2 regions of the Pseudomonas sp. CCI3.1 genome follow, and region 2 is predicted to be linked to the other one. Evidence: predicted binding sites of a transcription regulator. Region 2 holds the regulator's gene; the other holds the start of a gene.

Region 1 (7,069 bases), 380 kb from region 2:
TGCACGACTTTATCCAGCGCATAACCATCGCTTGTGGGGGTTTGGGCCAAGGCCGCAGGGCTGAGCATGCTGGCCAGTAGCAGACCGGTATAAAGAGGGAGCAGCGTCTTCATCGTTCTTCCTTTTGGTCTTCCTGACACGGTGGGCAAAGAGCTTAGACAGTTATCGGGTAAACACCGCACAACCTGGCGTATCGGCTCTGTGGGAGCGGGCTTGCTCGCGATAGTATCGACGCGGTTTACCTGGTGGACCGCGCCGCCTGAATCGCGAGCAAGCCCGCTCCCACAATGCCAATACGGTCCATCATCAGCGACTACACAAACCTGGAACAGGTGCGTATTTTGTACACATTGCCCTCAGTGGCCTGCACAGCAAGGAAAGTGTCATGACGAGCGACGGCCAGGGCTCACTCGCACAGCGATTGGCGGGTATCGATGAGGTTGAATGCGTCACTCCCGATCTCAATGGCGTACCGCGCGGCAAGGTGATGACTGCGGCGGGCTTTCTCGAAGGCCGGCGCTTGCAGATGGCTCGTGGCGTGCTGTTGCAATGCATCATGGGTGGCTACCCGGAGTCGCGCTTCTACGGCAGCGATGATGGGGATCTGGCATTGGTGCCAGACCCGGCCCAACTCCATCGCCTGCCCTGGAGCCAACAACCCAGAGCCCTGGTCATTTGTGACGCCGATGAATTCAGCGGTGAAAGCTCGCGGTTGTCGACGCGTGGTCAGTTGAAGGCGGTTATCGCTCGCTACGCGGCCCGTGGTCTGGCGCCGGTGGTAGCCACCGAGCTTGAGTTCTTTGTGTTTGCGCCCAACCCCGATCCGACTCAGCCGTTCCGCCCGCCTGTGGGGCTGGATGGTCGTCGCGAAGATGGCTTTTCGGCGTTCAGCATCAGCTCCAATAACGGTTTGCGGCCTTTTTTCAGCGAAGTCTACGAGTGCATGGCGGCACTGGGTTTGCCGCGCGATACCTTTATGCACGAGATGGGTGTCAGTCAGTTTGAAATAAACTTGCTGCATGGTGATCCCCTGTTGCTCGCCGACCAGACTTTTCTGTTCAAGCACTTGCTCAAGGAAGTTGCCCTCAAGCATGGCCTGACCGTTGTGTGTATGGCCAAGCCACTGGCACACACCGCTGGCAGCTCGATGCACATCCACCAGAGCGTTGTGGAGCTGTGCAGCGGTCGCAACGTATTCAGTGACGAGGAGGGGCAGCCGACAGCCACCTTTTGCCACTTTATCGGCGGCCAGCAGGCGGGGATGGCTGACTTTACGGCGTTGTTTGCCCCGAACGTCAACTCCTATCAGCGTTTGTTTCACCCCTATGCGTCGCCGAACAATGCGTGCTGGTCCCACGACAACCGTGCCGCAGGCCTGCGCATTCCGGCCAGCTCGCCGGTGGCGCGGCGGGTCGAAAACCGTTTGCCGGGCGCCGACGCCAATCCGTATCTGGCCATTGCCGCCAGCCTGGCGGCAGGGTTATATGGCATTGAGCATGAGCTGGAACCGAGCGCCGCGATTCAGGGTGAGTTCGAAGTGCCCCAGGCGCTGTCATTGCCCTGTACCTTGCATGCAGCCCTTGATCGCCTCAAGCGCAGTCAATTGGCGATTGAACTGTTCGGCACTGAGTTCATCGAAGGTTACGTTGCGTCCAAGACGCTGGAACTTACCAGCTTCCATGACGAAATAACTCCCTGGGAACGTCGCGTTCTGGCGGCTCAGGCTTAAGCGTTTAAATCTGTGGCGCCGGGCCCTCGTCCCGGCTGCAGATACAAGGAGCCGCACGGAAAGCCAATGCACCAAATCTGGAAGTCTTTTCGAGCGTTGTACTTTGCCTCGCTGATGATGCTGATCGGCTCAGGCCTGTTGAGTACCTATCTGGCGCTGCGTCTGGCGGCCGACAACGTTGACGGTCTGTGGATCGGCGCGTTGATGGCGGCCAACTATTTTGGCCTGGTACTGGGCGGCAAGATTGGCCACCGGCTGATTGCCAGGGTGGGGCATATTCGTGCCTACGCCACCTGTGCCGGCATTGTCGGTGCGGCAGTGCTGTGTCACGGGCTGACGGACTGGTTGCCGGTATGGTTGCTGCTGCGGGTGATCGTGGGTCTGGGCATGATGTGCCAGTACATGGTCATCGAAAGCTGGCTCAATGAGCAGGCCGATGCCAAGCAGCGTGGGGTGGTGTTCAGTCTGTACATGATCGCCTCCTATCTGGGCCTGGTGCTCGGCCAATTGATCCTGGTGATCCATCCGGACCTGGGGCTTGAATTGCTGATGGTTGTGGCGTTGTGCTTTGCCCTGTGCCTGGTGCCCGTGGCCATGACCCGGCGCATTCACCCGGCGCCCCTGCACCCCGCACCGATGGACCCCAAGTTTTTTATCAAACGTGTACCCCAGTCATTGATCGCGGTGATGGGCGCAGGCCTGCTGGTGGGTTCGTTCTACGGTCTGGCGCCGCTTTATGCCTCGCAGCAGGGGCTGTCGACCGAGCTGGTCGGTCTGTACATGGGTAGCTGTATTTTTGCCGGGTTGCTGGTGCAGTGGCCGCTGGGCTGGCTGTCCGACCGCTATGACCGGCCATTGCTGATTCGCATCTTCGCCTTCTTGCTGGCGGTGGCGGCATTGCCGCTGGCGATCCTGCCGTCGGTGCCTCTGGAGGTGCTGTTTGTGGCCGGGGGCATGGCGGCACTGATGCAGTTCTGTATTTATCCGCTGGCCGTGGCGTTTGCCAATGACCACATCGAGCCCGAGCGTCGCGTGTCGCTGACCGCGATGCTATTGGTGACCTACGGCATTGGAGCAAGCGTTGGACCGCTGGTGGCAGGGGTGCTGATGAAGGTGCTTGGCAGCCAGATGCTTTACGCGTTTTTCAGCGTGGCCGGCTTGATCCTGGTATGGCGAATTCGTCCGAATGCAGTGACCAACCTGCACCAGGTCGATGATGCGCCGCTGCATCACGTGGCAATGCCTGACAGCATGTCCAGCTCGCCGCTGGTAGCGGCGCTTGACCCTAGGGTCGATGAGCAGGTGGTGCAGGATCAGATGGTGGATAACGTTGAGCCGGAGCCGGAGCCGGAGCCGGAACCAGAGACGGAACCCAAGCCCTAGACACTTTCCCTGTGGGAGCGGGCTTGCTCGCGAAGGCAGCTCCCACAGGATGTGCAGTGTTCACTCAAGTTCAATAATCGTCGTCTTTATCAAACTGGCGCGCTTCGCGCTGCAGTTGATACACAAAACGCTCGACCTGACGCTGAACGGCGCCGCTGATGTTGTGAAAGCGCATGCCGGCAAAGGTAATGTTCAGCCGCTCTTCAAAGTGCAGGTACCGCAGCTCGACCGGTGTGGACATCAAGCCGAACGGCAGGTCTGCGCTGAATCGCTCATACACCTGGCCCAGTTGCATGCCCTGGCTGATGTCACCCTCAAAGCGCAATTTGCAGCCTGTTGCTGAAACGTCCAGCAACTTGCCTTTGAGCGGGGAATTGAGCTTTTCACCTCCGACTTCCACGCTGACCAGGTTGGCCAGCCGCAACGCTGCACGAAACGCATTGCGCCGCTGGTGGTAGACCACTTCCTGGGGTAACGCGCCGCGATAGCAGCGATGATGATTGGCATCATCAATGGTCAGCAACGTGGTGCATTCCCAGGCAATGCGCACGCCGTCGTGGAAACCCTCAACCCGAAACGGTATGCCCGCCTCAAGAAAGCGCTCGCCGTCACGGGGGATCATTTCGTCCAGAGCCATGGTATTGCGCTCACGGTCCACATCCACCACATAGCTTTGGAAGCGCTGGGTACGGTCCTGAAAAGTGATAATCAGCGGGTCATGGCTCTCTAACAGCATCCGCAGGTTGGAGGCAATTTCCAAAGGGGTGGTCAGCACCTTTGGTGGTTGCGGAGCATCTTGGGCGTCGAACACGTTTGGTCAATCTCCAGACAAAATACAGCGACACGCAAAAAAGAGGCATTCTGCCATTATGGTGCGTGTCTCGCTACAGGCTGCGGATGTACAGGTTCAAGCCTGGCTGTAGGCGCGGTGCTTGTTGAGCATCGAGGTGGTGCCGCGTGCGTCATACAGCGATGGGGCTTCGCCGCCATGGAGAATGCGCAGCTGGTTGGCGGTGATCGCCTGCTGGGTCTGGATCGACTGTCCATTGATCAGGTTGGCGGCCTGGCATTGGGCCAGTAACTGGTTCAGCACATCGCTCTGGCTGAGCAGTTGCGCACCCACACTGGAGTGGCTGGCCAGGCTTTCGAGGCCGCTGCGGTTGGTGGCCAGACCAAGGCCCGCCAGAATCTCGCTGCGTTTGCGGCCATGTTGCTCCAGCAAAATGATCAGCGACTGTTTGCGCGCCAGAATGTTTTCCAGCACCTGCATGTCGCGGCCTTTGAGGGCGATGGACTCGTCCTGCAACAGACCGAGCAATTGCTCGGCGGGGGCGAGGTCATCATTGATCAGTTGCAGTAAATTTTCGTCGTGCATAGTCGGCTCTGGGAGTTAAGCGTCCAAAAGCCTGGCACTGGCCGTGTGGGCCTAGCGCTGGGCTTCCATGTTAAGCAGTTTGCTGGCGACCCGGTTGCTGTCGACTTTATAGCTGCCTTCGGCGATGGCTTGTTTGAGCTCTGCCACCCGATTTTTGTCGACCGCAGGTTGGTCACGCAACGAGTCGCTGATCTTCTGCAACTGCTGAGCCTCTTGGCTGAGGTGTACAGACTCCCCGCTTGGGGCGCTGGCGCTGGTTTGTTCAGGGTTTTTTGCCGGGGCCGCTTGCGTGGCGCTGCCTGCTTCCTGATTTGCATTACTGCGCGTACTGCCGGTTAAGGGCGGGGCGCTGTTAAGACGACTGAAGTCGATGACCATAACGAAAAACCTCGGGGTATTTGGACGCTTGCCATGTTTTCGGCCATACCCGGAAAAACTTTAGGCTCGATTAATCATAGCTTCACACAGAACTGTACTGATCTGCGTCAAACCACAGTGTAGGAAAGTAGAGAGACTGATGCCAACTTTCCTACAATGCCACTTCAACTTGACCGGGTGCTGTCACTCGGGCCCGGATCACACGCTTGGAATTCAGGTTTTTTACTCGTATCTGTTCGCTGAGCCCACCGTCTGACAGGGCTTCGCCGGGCATTTTGACACTTAATGTACCGCTACGCGCGCTGATGACCACGTGATCGCCCTTGCGTACGGCGGCAACCTGTTCCAGGTGCGTGAGGGTCAGCACTTGATCGGTGACCATGGGCCTCAGCAGCTTTTGACCCACCGCCAGTTCAGTGGCAGTCAGGTATCCCTGATTGATCAGGCTGATATCCCGCTCGCGCAAGGTCACATCGGCATAGTCGATCACCCTGCCACGCTGGAGGGGGTGATTGACGGTGACCACGTCCCGGAACAGTTTGACCTGAGCGGGAACGAAGATGGTCCACGGTGAGAGCCCTTCGCAGCGTACGCGCACGATCACCCGGCCCATGGGTTGGGCCGGGCTTTCGAGGGTGGCTGTCAATTCCTTGTCGCAGTGGGCCAGTCGCAGACGGGGGTCCAGGTTGTTGACCTGGATCTGATATCGACCTTCGGTCTGGCTGGTGGCCAGGTAGTCTTCAACGGTGAATTCAAGAAAGCCCTGGGTCACGCCGATAAGCTGTTCAGGCGACGTAAACGCATCAGCCTTGCTATAAGTGCCTGTGCCAAGCAGGGTGCCAGCCGCCAGGACACTCAGACAGCTGCGACGCAGGGTCTGAAGGAAGGGCCGGTGGCAGGAAATTGTCGTTTTTGCGTTCATGGCCGATAAAAAAGCAAGCCCCGTGCCGTTTACCGGGAACTGCGTGATGAAACTTGAAGTTTTTAAGAGGAGCTGACTATGGCCGGGATGATGGATGCGGTTAACCAGCGCACTCAACTGGTCGGGCAAAACCGCCTGGAACTGTTGTTGTTTCGTCTGGATGGGCCACAGCTTTACGGGATCAATGTGTTCAAGGTCAGGGAGGTGCTTCAATGCCCGAAACTGACCTTGATTCCCAAATCCCATCCCGTGGTCTGTGGTGTGGCGAGCATTCGAGGCGCGACCATCCCGATTCTTGATCTGGCCATGGCCACCGGGGCGGGCCCCCTGAAAGATCAAAGCAGCCCGTTTGTGATCATCACCGAGTACAACACCAAGACTCAGGGTTTTCTGGTTCGCTCGGTCGAACGCATCGTTAACATGAACTGGGAAGATATTCACCCGCCGCCCAAGGGCACGGGTAACGACCATTACTTGACGGCCGTCACCCGGCTGGACGACCAACTGGTTGAAATCATCGATGTTGAAAAGGTCCTGGCAGAAGTCTCGCCATCACCTGAAACCATCACCCATGGCGTGGTGGATGTCGAAACCCGAAGCAAGGCACTGTCATTGCGGGTGCTGACCGTCGACGATTCGTCGGTGGCGCGCAAGCAGGTTGCCCGTTGCCTGCAAACGGTCGGTGTTGAAGTGGTGTCGCTGAACGACGGCCGTCAGGCGCTGGACTACCTGCGCAAGCTGGTGGAGGAGGGCAAGGACCCGTCTGAAGAGTTTCTGATGATGATCTCGGATATCGAGATGCCGGAAATGGACGGCTACACCCTGACCGCTGAAATCCGTAACGATCCGCGGATGCAAAAGTTGCACATCATTCTGCATACTTCGTTGTCCGGGGTATTCAACCAGGCGATGGTGAAAAAAGTCGGTGCCGATGACTTTTTGGCCAAGTTCCGGCCAGATGACCTGGCATCCCGGGTAGTTGACCGGATCAAAGCAGCAGACCACAGCCAGGGCTCATCCCTGGCTGTCAAAACGATTTAAGAGGCAGGACATTTGTCGACGGCTAATTTGGATTTTGAACAGTTCCGGGTCTTCCTGGAAAAAGCCTGTGGCATTTTGCTGGGTGATAACAAGCAGTACCTTGTCTCCAGTCGGCTCAACAAGCTGATGGAGCAGCAAGGTATCAAGTCCTTGGGCGAGCTGATTCAGCGTATCCAGAGCCAGCCGCGCAGCGGGCTGCGCGAACAGGTGGTCGATGCCATGACCACCAACGAAACCCTGT
Region 2 (7,069 bases):
CGCCGCCATCATTGGCAACCGCCGGATTGCCGGGGGCGTTGAGTTGACCGCGGCCCTGGACTACAAGCTGTCCGCGCTGGCACCCCGTGTACCGAACATTGAGCTCGAAGAAGAGCTGCGCAAGACCCAGTCGCGGATTGTCTCGGCCCAGGCCGAGTTGAGTCTGCGCGGTGAGGGCGAGGCGGGCGATAACCGTCAGCTGTTTGCCGGTCTGCCGCTGACCGCCGCCGAGCCATTGATTGAACCGACGCTCGAAGAGCCACCGCGCCCTGCGCCTGCGCCGGCCGCCCCGACGATTGATCAGCGCGCGTTCGACAACATGCGTCATGAGCTCAACGGTTTGCGCGAGTTGCTCGAAGTGCAGCTGGGCTCGCTGGCCTGGAGCCAGTTGCAGGATGCCAAGCCTGCACAAGCCAATCTGTGGCGTCGCCTGCAGCGTATCGGCCTGTCCGGACCGCTGTCCCGAGATCTGCTGGCGCAAGTGGCCGGTATCGAAGAGCCGCGTCAGGCGTGGCGGATGTTGCTGGCGCACTTGGCGCGCATGATTGCCACACCTGAGCTGGAGCCGCTGGAAGAGGGCGGTGTGATCGCGATGGTCGGTCCTGCCGGGATGGGTAAGACCACCACGCTGGCCAAGCTGGCGGCGCGTTATGTGCTCAAGTACGGCGCGCAGAATATCGCGCTGGTGAGCATGGACAGCTTTCGTATTGGCGCTCAGGAGCAACTCAAGACCCTGGGCCGGATTCTTAACGTCCCGGTGACCCACGTGGCCCCCGGTCAGTCGTTGGGCCAGACCCTTGAGCCGCTGGTGCGCAAGCGTGTGGTGCTGGTGGATACTGCTGGCTTGCAAGCCAGCGATCCGGCGTTGCGCCTGCAGCTGGAAAGCCTCGCGGGGCGCGGGATCAAGGCCAGAAATTTTCTGGTATTGGCCACCACCAGCCAGAAACAGGTGCTGACGGCGGCGTACCTCAGTTACAAGCGTTGCGGGCTGGCCGGTTGCATCCTGACCAAACTGGATGAAACGGCGAGCCTGGGCGAAGTGTTGAGCCTGGCGATCAGTAACGCGCTGCCGGTGGCATACCTCACCGATGGTCCACGGATTCCGGACGACCTTCACCTGCCGCGTCGTCACCAGTTGGTGAGTCGCGCAGTGAGTGTGCAAATGCAGGAAGAACCCAGCGAAGAAGCCATGGCCGATATGTTCGCTGATATCTACCACAGCCCTCCCAAGCGGGTAGGTTGAGGTAGTCAAGATTACGTTGCAATGTACCTACATCTGATGGTCTGAAGGTTTTGTTCCATTCGGGAACGGGCAGCCAACGCATGTAGCCGCGTCTAAGTAAGACAAGGTAAAAAAAGATCATGGGCAGCATGCATCCCGTACAGGTGATCGCAGTGACCGGCGGCAAGGGTGGCGTCGGTAAAACTAACGTGTCAGTCAACTTGTCCATCGCCTTGGCCGAGCTGGGCAGGCGCGTTCTGTTGATGGACGCGGACCTTGGGCTGGCGAACGTCGATGTCCTGTTGGGCTTGACCCCAAAATTTACCCTGGCCGATGTGGTCGAGGGGCGTTGCGAGCTGCGCGATGTCTTGCTCCAGGGCCCGGGCGGGATTCGTATCGTGCCCGCGGCCTCGGGCACCCAGAGCATGGTGCACTTGAGCCCGGCGCAACATGCCGGACTGATCCAGGCATTCAGTGACCTCGGCGACAATCTGGATGTGCTGGTGATCGACACCGCGGCCGGGATTGGCGAGTCGGTGGTCAGCTTTGTGCGCGCCGCCCAGGAAGTGCTGCTGGTGGTCTGCGACGAGCCGACGTCGATCACCGATGCCTATGCGCTGATCAAGTTGCTCAACCGCGATTACGGCATGAACCGCTTTCGCGTATTGGCCAACATGGCCCAGAGCCCGCAGGAAGGGCGCAATCTGTTCGCCAAGCTGACCAAGGTCACCGATCGTTTTCTGGATGTGGCCCTGCAGTACGTGGGCGCCGTCCCGTATGACGAATGCGTGCGCAAGGCCGTACAAAAACAGCGGGCCGTCTACGAAGCGTTCCCGCGCTCCAAGTGCTCCCTTGCGTTTAAAGCCATCGCACAGAAAGTTGACACCTGGCCGTTGCCCGCCAACCCCCGCGGGCATCTGGAGTTCTTTGTCGAGCGTCTGGTGCAGCAAGCAGGGGGGCGCTTTTAATGACCGCCAGCGGCTATCGCATGTACAGCAAGGCGTCGCGTGACAGCCAGTACGAGCTGATCGAGCGCTACGCCCCCTTGGTCAAGCGCATCGCCTATCACCTGTTGGCGCGCTTGCCCGCCAGCGTGCAGGTGGACGATCTGATCCAGGCCGGAATGATCGGATTGCTTGAGGTGTCGGGCAAATACGACGCGACCAAGGGCGCGAGTTTTGAGACCTATGCCGGGATTCGCATTCGTGGCGCAATGCTCGATGAAGTGCGAAAAGGCGACTGGGCCCCGCGTTCTGTCCACCGCAATACACGGATGGTCAGTGACGCAATTCGGGTAATTGAAGCAAAAACCGGTTGTGACGCTAAAGATCATGAAGTTGCGGCCGAACTCCAGTTAAGCCTTGATGATTATTACGCCATCTTGAATGACACCCTGGGCAGCCGCCTGTTCAGTTTTGACGACTTGTTGCAGGACGGTGAACACGAAGGGCTGCATGAGGATGGCGCAAGTGCTCACCCGGAGCCGTCGCGTGACCTTGAAGACGAGCGCTTCCAGGGCGCACTGGCCGATGCAATTGCCCATCTGCCCGAGCGTGAGCGACTGGTGTTGGCGCTGTATTACGACGAGGAATTGAACCTCAAGGAAATCGGCGAAGTGCTGGGGGTCAGCGAGTCCCGTGTGAGCCAGTTGCACAGCCAGTGCGCCGCACGACTGCGTGCACGCTTGAGCCAGTGGCGAGCGCACTGACGGGAACACGCGTACTTATTGTGGGAGCGGGCTTGCTCGCGATGGGATCGACACGGTGAATCAGAAAAACCGCGCCGCCAGCATCGCGAGCAAGCTCGCTCCCACAGTCGATTCTGGCGGTGTTTGAAAACGAATTGATTGAATGGCGTGTCCCCAGACCGGACGCGTTTAAGACTGCTTGGAGGTCGAATTGGACAAGAACATGAAAATCCTCATCGTTGATGATTTTTCAACGATGCGGCGGATCATCAAAAACCTGTTGCGTGACCTTGGTTTCACCAACACGGTCGAGGCGGATGACGGCATCACGGCGTTGCCGATCCTCAATCTGGGTCACATCGACTTTTTGGTGACCGACTGGAACATGCCCGGCATGACCGGTATCGAGCTGCTGCGCCACGTGCGTGCAGACGAAAAACTCAAGCACTTGCCGGTGCTGATGGTGACCGCTGAAGCCAAGCGTGAGCAGATCATCGAAGCGGCCCAGGCCGGTGTTAACGGTTATGTGGTCAAGCCGTTCACGGCTATCGCACTCAAAGACAAGATCGAGAAGATCTTTGATCGCATCGGTTGATCGGTTGCCTTGGGGGCGCTATGGAGCATAAAGAATCCACACAGGGCGATTTTGAGTCGACCCTGAAAAAACATGCTCACGAATTGGTCGAAAGCCTTGAAAGAGGTCAGTTTGGCGATGCAGTGCAGCTGATTCACGAACTTAACCAGACCCGTGATCGCGGGTTGTATCGCGAAGTCGGCAAACTGACCCGTGAACTGCACAGTGCGATTGTCAATTTTCATATTGACCCGAGCATGCCGCAAGCCGAAGAAGTGTCGCAGATCACAGACGCCACTGAACGCTTGGCTTATGTTGTGAAACTCACCGAAGCGGCAGCCAATCGCACCATGGATCTGGTGGAAAACAGCACGCCGCTGGTCAACGGCCTGGGGCAGGACGCCAAGGCCTTGAGTGCCGACTGGGGTCGCTTCATGCGCCGTGAAATCGGTGCCGAGGAGTTTCGTGAGCTGGCGCGTCGAGTTGACAGTTTTTTGACGCGTAGTGAAGAGCAAAACCAGGTCGTGTCTGCCAACCTCACTGACATTTTGCTGGCTCAGGATTATCAGGACCTGACCGGTCAGGTTATCAAGCGTGTGACGCAACTGGTCACCGACGTTGAAAGCAACTTGCTCAAGCTGGTGCTGATGGCCAGCCAGGTGGACCGCTTTGCCGGCATCGAACACGACCGTGATGCACTGCGCGCTGAAAATAATTCGCAAAAAAACCAGGCCAAGGGTGAAGGTCCGCAGATTCATGCCGATACACGTAATGACGTCGTATCCGGTCAGGATGATGTTGACGATTTGCTGTCCAGTTTAGGTTTTTAGGACTCGATAGACGTGCGGGCGCTGTTGCCTGGCGTCGCGGGCCTATATCAAGGAGCACGTACATGAGCTTCGGCGCCGATGAAGAAATCCTTCAGGATTTCCTGGTTGAAGCCGGCGAAATTCTGGAGTTGCTGTCCGAACAACTGGTCGAGCTGGAAAGCCGACCGGATGATGCGGATCTGCTCAATGCAATTTTTCGCGGTTTTCATACTGTAAAAGGGGGCGCCGGCTTCCTGCAGCTCCATGAGTTGGTGGAGTGCTGTCACATCGCCGAAAACGTCTTCGACATCCTGCGCAAGGGTGAACGCGGCGTCGACGCGGAGCTGATGGACGTGGTGCTTGAAGCCCTGGATGCGGTCAACGGCATGTTCAGCGAAGTGCGCGAGCGTAGCCCGATCACTGCAGCGACTCCCGAGTTGCTGGCGGCGCTGGCACGTCTTGCCGAGCCTGCAGCCGCGCAAGCAGTTGGTGCACCTGAGCCTGCGCCGGTGTCTGCGGCTGCGGCTGTAGCCCCGGTGACCGATATCACCGACAGCGAGTTTGAGCAGCTGCTGGAGTCCCTCGATGCGGTCAAGGCCGCTGCGGTCGAGCCTGACCCGGAACCGGTGGCGGTGGCAGACATCTCGGCCAGTGACGAAATCAGCGACGCCGAGTTCGAGTTGCTACTTGATCAGTTGCACGGCAAGGGCCAGTTTTCTGCGGATACCGCAGTGGTTGCCCCGGTGCCTGACGAAGTGCCTGCAGCTGCAGCCGAAGTCAGCAATGAAATCACCGACGACGAATTCGAGGCCTTGCTGGATCAGTTGCATGGCAAGGGGGCGTTCAACACCGAAGCGCTGGGCGCTGCGGTCGCCGAGACCGTAGCCACTGCCCAGGAGCCGGCTGGCGACCCGAACCTGATCAGCGATCACGAATTCGAAGCCCTGCTCGATGAGATGCACGGCAAAGGCAAGTTCAGCCCCGACTCGGCAGCGGTAGTCGCTGCGGCTGTACCCGCCAAGCCGGTTGCAGCGGCGCGTCCGGCACCGGCACGGGCGGCAGCTGCACCTTCGGAAAAACCGGTTGCTTCTGAGGCGGAAACCACCGTACGGGTCGATACCGCACGCCTTGACGACATCATGAACATGGTCGGCGAGCTGGTGCTGGTGCGTAACCGTCTGGTGCGCCTGGGCCTGAACAGTCATGACGAAGATATGGCCAAGGCCCTGTCCAATCTCGACGTGGTCACCGCCGACCTGCAAACCGCCGTGATGAAGACCCGCATGCAACCGATCAAAAAAGTATTCGGGCGCTTCCCGCGTCTGGTGCGGGATCTGGCGCGTCAGCTGAAAAAAGAAATCAGCCTGGAACTGGTGGGCGAAGAAACCGATCTGGACAAAAACCTCGTCGAGGCCCTGGCCGATCCGCTGGTCCACTTGGTGCGCAACGCAGTCGACCACGGTTGCGAAACACCGGAAGAACGTGCGGCTGCGGGCAAGCCAAGCTGCGGCCGGGTCATTCTGTCGGCCGAGCAGGAAGGCGACCATATCTTGCTGTCGATCTCCGATGACGGCAAAGGCATGGATGCCAACTTCCTGCGCTCCCTGGCGGTGAAAAAAGGCCTGATGGACAAGGATGCAGCCGATCGCCTGAGCGAAAGCGACTGCTACAACCTGATTTTTGCGCCGGGTTTTTCGACCAAGACCGAGATCAGCGATGTGTCCGGACGTGGCGTGGGCATGGACGTGGTGAAAACCAAGATCGCCCAGCTCAATGGCTCGCTGAGCATCGAGTCGGTCCTGGGGCGTGGCTCTAAAATCGTCATCAAGGTACCCCTGACCCTGGCCATCATGCCGACCCTGATGGTGATGCTGGGCAACCAGGCGTTTGCCTTCCCGCTGGTCAACGTCAACGAAATTTTCCATCTCGACCTGTCGCGCACCAACGTGGTTGACGGTCAGGAAGTGGTGATCGTGCGCGACAAGGCGTTGCCCCTGTTCTATCTCAAGCGCTGGCTGGTGGCGTCTGCCGCCCATGAAGAGCAGCGCGAAGGGCATGTGGTGATTCTGTCGGTCGGGACCCAGCGCATCGGCTTTGTGGTCGATCAGTTGGTCGGCCAGGAAGAAGTGGTGATCAAACCGTTGGGGAAAATGCTCCAGGGTACGCCAGGCATGTCGGGCGCCACCATTACCGGTGATGGCCGTATTGCCTTGATTCTGGATGTTCCGAGCATGCTCAAGCATTACGCATCACGGCGTATTTGATTCTGGTGAGCCGGGGCTTTTACGCCCCGCACCGCCTAACGGAGTGTTTATGGTAGTCAAGGTCCTGGTGGTGGATGATTCCGGTTTTTTCCGCCGCCGCGTCTCGGAAATTCTGTCGGCTGACCCGACGATTCAAGTGATCGGCACCGCCACCAATGGCAAGGAAGCGATTGATCAGGCGCTGGCGCTAAAGCCGGACGTGATCACCATGGATTACGAGATGCCGTTGATGGATGGCATCACGGCTGTGCGCCATATCATGCAACGCTGCCCGACCCCGGTTTTGATGTTTTCCTCGCTGACCCATGAGGGCGCCCGCGTTACTCTCGATGCGCTGGATGCCGGGGCAGTGGATTTTTTACCGAAAAACTTTGAAGACATCTCGCGCAACCCCGAGAAGGTCAAGCAAATGCTGTGCGAAAAGGTTCACAGCATCTCGCGCAGCAACCGTCGACTGTCCAGCTACAGTGCGCCAGCACCAGTGGTTTCAGCTCCTGCCCCGGTGCCTCGGCC

The links. Region 2 encodes FliA, which starts transcription of late flagellar genes. Its sites were predicted from a motif close to CTAAAGTTTNNNNNNNNNNNGCCGNTAA; they were not measured.
Region 1: a site for FliA is predicted at 4,902-4,929, ahead of flgM (flagellar biosynthesis anti-sigma factor FlgM). Genes of this name have one in related genera too.

The regions. Positions count from the first base shown of each region.
Region 1 covers NZ_JAVIWO010000001.1:1,782,817-1,789,885, reverse strand. Annotated here, with positions in the region: gene RGV06_RS08215 (histidine-type phosphatase) at 1-113, opposite strand, end outside; gene RGV06_RS08210 (glutamine synthetase family protein) at 488-1,729, shown strand; gene RGV06_RS08205 (MFS transporter) at 1,796-3,112, shown strand; gene RGV06_RS08200 (flagellar brake protein) at 3,183-3,923, opposite strand; gene RGV06_RS08195 (flagella synthesis protein FlgN) at 4,020-4,487, opposite strand; gene flgM (flagellar biosynthesis anti-sigma factor FlgM) at 4,539-4,865, opposite strand; gene flgA (flagellar basal body P-ring formation chaperone FlgA) at 5,017-5,787, opposite strand; gene RGV06_RS08180 (chemotaxis protein CheV) at 5,866-6,828, shown strand; gene cheR (protein-glutamate O-methyltransferase CheR) at 6,841-7,069, shown strand, end outside.
Region 2 covers NZ_JAVIWO010000001.1:1,402,018-1,409,086, reverse strand. Annotated here, with positions in the region: gene flhF (flagellar biosynthesis protein FlhF) at 1-1,243, shown strand, start outside; gene fleN (flagellar synthesis regulator FleN) at 1,363-2,190, shown strand; gene fliA (RNA polymerase sigma factor FliA) at 2,190-2,930, shown strand; gene RGV06_RS06415 (chemotaxis response regulator CheY) at 3,133-3,504, shown strand; gene RGV06_RS06410 (protein phosphatase CheZ) at 3,525-4,313, shown strand; gene RGV06_RS06405 (chemotaxis protein CheA) at 4,376-6,556, shown strand; gene RGV06_RS06400 (protein-glutamate methylesterase/protein-glutamine glutaminase) at 6,606-7,069, shown strand, end outside.